DNA from 2 places in the Moritella yayanosii genome. Region 1 is predicted to be linked to the other one. Evidence: predicted binding sites of a transcription regulator. Region 1 holds the regulator's gene; the other holds the start of a gene.
What was found. The regulator sigma-54, encoded in region 1, starts transcription at its own class of promoters, with help from an activator protein. The targets are predictions, from matches to a motif close to GTTGGCACGNNNNTNGNNT.
Positions count from the first base shown of each region.

Region 2: the regulator sigma-54 is predicted to act here: its motif matches at 1,721-1,739, upstream of norV (anaerobic nitric oxide reductase flavorubredoxin).

Region 1 covers NZ_LS483250.1:3,313,839-3,317,057, reverse strand. The annotation lists gene lptA (lipopolysaccharide transport periplasmic protein LptA) at 1-322, shown strand, start outside; gene lptB (LPS export ABC transporter ATP-binding protein) at 338-1,063, shown strand; gene MORIYA_RS15385 (RNA polymerase factor sigma-54) at 1,112-2,626, shown strand; gene hpf (ribosome hibernation promoting factor) at 2,658-2,945, shown strand; gene rapZ (RNase adapter RapZ) at 3,146-3,219, shown strand, end outside.
Region 2 covers NZ_LS483250.1:4,041,118-4,044,336, reverse strand. The annotation lists gene norW (NADH:flavorubredoxin reductase NorW) at 1-141, opposite strand, end outside; gene norV (anaerobic nitric oxide reductase flavorubredoxin) at 138-1,676, opposite strand; gene norR (nitric oxide reductase transcriptional regulator NorR) at 1,858-3,219, shown strand, end outside.

The sequences.
Region 1 (3,219 bases):
TCATGCTGATAAGCTAACGGTATTAAGTCCTGGTGGCAAAGGTACTGAAGTGATGATAGCGACAGGTAACGTAGCCACTTTTTATCAAGAGCTTGATGACGGCAAAAAAATCTATGCTGAATCGAATGAGATCCGTTATGAACTCAGCAAAAAACGGTTAACGTTAACAAAAAATGCCCGCTTACGTCAGGCTGATAGCGAAGTCAAAGGTAACAAGATCATCTACCAAATTGACAAACAAGAATTGATAGCCGAAAGCGGGGATAATGAATCAGATCGTGTGATCACCATTTTCACCCCTGAAAATAACAAAACTAAGTAGAGTAAATAAATTCATATGGCGCGTTTAAAAGTATCACACTTAGCAAAAAGTTATAATAAACGTAAAGTTGTTTCTGATGTGAGTCTCGAAGTTGAATCAGGCCAAATTGTTGGTTTACTTGGGCCCAATGGCGCAGGTAAAACCACCACCTTTTACATGGTGGTTGGCTTAGTTAAGCGAGATCATGGACAAATCTTCATTGATGACCAAGAATTAACCCATGAGCCAATGCATATTCGTGCACAACAAGGTATTGGTTATTTACCCCAAGAAGCCTCAATTTTTCGTCGCTTATCGGTAACTAAAAATATCATGGCAATTTTAGAGTTGCGCCCAGAGTTAAGCCGTTTTCAGCGAAAAGAGAAATTAGAAGAATTACTTGAAGAGTTTCATATTACCCATATCCGCGATAGTTTAGGGATGAGCTTATCTGGTGGTGAACGCCGCCGAGTTGAAATAGCCCGCGCACTGGCAGCTGATCCTAAATTCATTTTATTAGATGAACCCTTTGCGGGTGTTGATCCTATCTCGGTTGGCGATATTAAAAAAATCATTCAACATCTGCGCGACCGTGGTTTAGGGGTATTAATTACCGACCATAACGTACGTGAAACACTGGATGTATGTGAATACTCTTATATTGTCAGTCATGGGCACTTAATTGCGTCTGGCACTTCAGAAGAGATTTTATCCAACGCAAAAGTGAAAGAAGTATACCTTGGAGATCAATTCCGACTATAGTTTGATATTGATACATAGCCGCATTAAGGAAGAGAGAGTAGTCGTTAGATGAAGCCATCATTACAACTTCGTATGAGTCAAACTCTGGCAATGACGCCACAGTTACAACAAGCTATTCGATTATTACAATTATCGACCTTGGAGTTACAGTTAGAGATCCAAGAAGCGTTAGACAGTAATCCGCTACTGGAACAAGAAGATCCCAACACCACGCCGTCAAATGATGCAGAAAGTAGTGACGCACACAACGCGGATAACGCGGATAATAATGACGCGATTACCGATAGCAGCCAAATCGAAGTCAGTGATGCCCTCGCCAGTGATTCCATCCCTGATGAACTGCCTACTGACAGTAATTGGGATGACGTCTATACCCCACAAATACAAAATCACAGCGGCGGCAGTGCCGGTATTGATGGACTTGATCAGGTTTACCAAGGTGCAACCAGCGAAGGTTTATACGAACATCTTATGTGGCAAATGGAATTAACCCCATTTACTGATATCGATCGCGCCATTGCCGTCGCTATTATTGACGGCATCGATGATCATGGTTATCTCAATCAAAGCTGCGAAGAGATCCTGCACAGCGTGGTTCTCGGCCACCAAGAACACGATGATAATAACGAAGATCAACTGGAATTAGATGAAGTCGAAGCGGTATTAAAACGTATTCAACATTTTGATCCTATCGGTGTAGCAGCCCGCTCACTACAAGAATGTTTATTGATCCAACTTCGACATTTGCCTAAAAATACCCCTTGGTTATCAGAATGCCAACAAATAATTCAATCCCATATGGATTTATTGGGCAATCGCGACTACCGTCAATTAAGTCGTAAAACAAAATTAAAAGAACCACAACTTAAAGAGATCATGCAATTAATTCAGAGCTTGGAACCAAGACCAGGTAATGTGATTGATCAGTCGGAAGGGCAGTATGTTATTCCCGATGTATTAGTCAAGAAAAAAAATAACCAGTGGATAGTCGACTTAAATCCTGACATTGTGCCAAGATTAAGAGTGAACACTGAATATTCTCATCTGTCGACTGGTAAGCGTAATAGTAGCGATGGGCAGTTTATTCGCGCTCATGTGCAAGAAGCAAAATGGTTTATTAAAAGCCTAGAAAGCCGTAATGAGACATTATTAAAAGTAACAAAGAGTATTGTTCAACGCCAAGTAGATTTCTTTGAATATGGCGATGAAGCCATGAAACCTATGGTACTGAATGATATTGCAGAAGAAGTCGAAATGCACGAGTCGACAATTTCGCGGGTAACAACGCAGAAATTTATGCATACACCACGTGGTATTTTTGAACTTAAGTTCTTCTTTTCAAGTCACGTCAGTACGGACAATGGCGGTGAATGTTCATCCACCGCGATTCGGGCATTAATTAAAAAGTTGGTGGCGGCAGAAAATGCCATGAAACCACTAAGTGATAGCAAGATTGCTGATTTACTTGCTGCTCAAGGTATCAAGGTGGCTCGACGTACGATCGCAAAATACCGAGAAGCACTGAGCATACCACCATCTAATCAGCGCAAGAGTCTTTTATAGCACTCACCCTACCTTCATAAGGGAGACATATATGCAAATTAATTTAACCGGTAGACATGTAGACATTACAGATTCACTGAAAGATTACATTGATAGCAAGTTTTCCAAATTAGAGCGGCATTTTGAGCACATTAACAATATTCATGTGATCTTAAATGTCGAAAAATTACTGCAAATCGCAGAAGCAAAAATACATCTAAATGGGGGTGAAATCTTTGCCGTACATGAACATAACGACATGTATGCTGCAATTGATGGCTTACTGGATAAGCTCGACCGCCAAGTGATTAAGCATAAAGAAAAATTAATTCGCCATTAATTTTAGTCCACAACAAATAACCTAAAGGAAAAACCCTTTTCCTTTAGGTATTCATGTTCCTGACATAATTAAAACATATCATATCCAAATCAATTGCGGGATAATGAGCACATATTTTATATCGAGGACAGAGTAAAAATTAGCCAGCTAACTTTTACTCTGTCCTCGATATATTCGCTGCGCAGATGTGAGGACAAAAAATGAAGTTAATAATAGTCAGCGGCCAGTCCGGATCCGGTAAATCAATTGCATTACGGGTACTTGAAGATTTAGG
Region 2 (3,219 bases), 730 kb from region 1:
GCTCAATTCTGGTTTGACATAATCATCACCACTGCCAGCTGTGATGACGATGATCGCTTGTTCCTGACTGGCACGACGAATTGATTTAACTAATTGATAAGCAGCAAAGCCGCTGCCTATAATGACCACTGGTGAACTCATGCTACATCCTTAGTTTTAATCTCTTCAAACACTTCTTTACCTAATCCACATTCAGGACAGAGGAAATAATCTGGTACCTCAGACCATGCGGTTCCCGATGCGACATCTTGATTTGGTTCACCTTGGGCAGGATCGTAAACCCACTGACAGACAGTGCATAACATCGAACTTTCAGCACTAAACTGCGTCACCGCACTTTTCTGCGTCGGTTTGACTACTTCAACAGCTGGCGGTATGCTTTCTGCAACGACTTGTTCTGCCACTACTTGTTCCGCTACTGCTGGCTCTGATACAGTTTGGTTGGCAGTGGGCGCTGCTACATCGGCAAGCGACTTACTTGTTAGCGCCCACGCCTTCGCTAACGTGCGACCATATTCACGACACGCTAATATCGCTTTACCATCTGGTTTCCATTTTGTTTTCAGACTTGGATAAGGTGCAAAGCCCGCTTCCTCCAGTCTACTTTCAATGCGATCAATCGCCCCACCAGTCCAACCATAACTGCCAAATGCCGCGGCTTTTTTATTTTTAAAACGCAGCCCCGTGATCTCTTCCAGCATGGCGGCAATTTTAGGCATCATCACATTATTCATCGTCGATGAACCCACTAAGATACCTTTGGAAATAAAGGCATTGGATAAAATTTCATTTTTATCATGACGTGCCACGTTGAATACTTTCACCGCCACATGGCTATCAACTTCATGGATACCCTGGGCAATCGCATCCGCCATCGAGCGGGTATTATTCGACATCGAGTCATAAAAAATAGTAATGCGATCTTCTTGATATTTATCTGCCCACGTCAGATATTGTTCAATGATCTGAATTGGATTATCACGCCACACCACACCGTGCGCGGTAGCGATCATATCGATGGGTAAATTAAAGCTTAATATTTCATTAATCTTCGCGGTAACAAGCGAGCTAAATGGAGTAAGAATATTGGCATAATAACGTAAACACTGATCCATTAACTCTTTGTTATCAACCTCATCATTAAATAAACGTTCATCACAATAATGTTGACCGAATGCATCATTACTAAACAGCACCGCGTCACCCGTCATGTACGTCATCATACTGTCAGGCCAATGCAACATAGGCGTTTCAATGAAGATCAACTGTTTACCGTTCCCCAAATCTAGAGTATCGCCCGTCTTAACCACGTTAAAATTCCACTCTGGGTGGTGGTGGTGACCAGTAATTGAATCAATCGCATTTTCGGTACAATAAATCGGTGTATTGGGTATTTTATTTAATAACGCCGCTAATGCACCAGCATGATCTTCTTCAGCATGGTTAATCACAATGTAATCAATTTTATTCAGATCAATTTCTAATTCTAATTGTTGAATAAATTCGTAACAGAACTTGTGATCAACCGTGTCGATCAGTACCGTTTTTTCTTCTTGAATAAGATAGCTATTATAACTCGTGCCTTTTTCAGTTTTAAATTCAGTACCGTGAAAATCACGCACTTCCCAATCACGTTGTCCAACCCAAGAGATATTATTTTTTACATGAATAGCCATATTATATTCCAATTAAATAATTAACGATTTTATATCCTTTCTAATTGCAGGTACCGTGCCAAAAGTTAATGTGTTGATTTATATGACAACAACAAGCGACCACTGTCATAATGACTACCTTTACTTATTGTCATTATGACTATACACTGTCGATAAGACAGTGTTTTATACGGCTAACATTATGCAGACTGATACCAAAGACCTTATCCATATCGCCTTGGATCTCACCACCAATATTTCCAGTCAGGATCGTTTCGAACGTCTACTCACCACCATGCGCAGATTATTTAACTGTGATGCATCCGCACTATTAGAATTTAAGGGTCAGCATTTCAAACCCTTAGCAATTAATGGCCTGAATGCTGACGTATTGGGCAGACAATTTAATATCAGTGAACACCCAAGATTAGAAGCCATTGCCAGAGCCGGTGATGTAGTCAGGTTCCCTGCAGACAGTTCTTTGCCCGACCCTTATGACGCCCTAATTACCTCACACGAAGGTAAATTGCATGTGCATGCCTGTGTTGGTTTACCCTTGATGGCAAATCAACGCCTGATTGGTGCACTGACGCTCGATAGCTTTGATCCCCACCAGTTTGATAACTTCAGCAATGATGAATTACGTACAGTGAGTGCACTGGCAGCGGCAACGCTTAACATTGCGCTATTGATGGATAAATTGGAAAAAGCGGCTGGCGATGTGACCGAGTCAGATCCCGCCAAACATCAACCACAAAGTAACACTGAAATTATTGGTCAGTCCGCGCAGATCCAAGCCTTAAAAAAAGAGATCAGCGTCGTTGCCAGTACCGATATGACCGCATTAATCTTGGGGGAAACAGGGGTGGGGAAGGAATTAGTCGCCACCGCAATCCACCAGCAATCTTCCCGCGCCGACAAACCGCTGATATACCTTAACTGTGCAGCATTACCAGAAGCTATTGCCGAAAGTGAACTATTTGGCCATGTCAAAGGCGCCTTTACCGGAGCCATCAGTAATCGCAGTGGTAAATTTGAATTAGCCGATAAAGGTACCCTGTTTCTTGATGAAATTGGCGAGTTAACCCTGACTTTACAAGCGAAATTATTGCGGGTATTGCAATATGGTGACTTGCAACGTATTGGGGATGATCGCAACTTAAAAGTCGATACACGCATTATCGCCGCAACCAACAAAGATTTAAAAGAAGAAGTACTTGCAGGTCGCTTTAGAGCTGACCTTTATCATCGCCTTAGCGTATTTCCCATTACCGTATCACCGCTGCGCGAGCGTGGCGAAGACATACTATTATTGGCTGGTTTCTTTATTGAACGCTGTCGTAGCAAACTGCAATTAAGCCACCTGAGTTTAAGTTCCACTTGCCAAGCGATATTGATGCATTATCCATGGCCAGGTAATATTAGAGAATTGGAACACAGTATTAATCGCGCCGCGATCCTGGCCAGAGCAGAAGCTAAAGATGAATACGTGATACTGCAGCCCTCACATTTTAAGCTTGATAATTTTTCAGTGGAAGTGACCGATGTGATTGAGCAACCAACA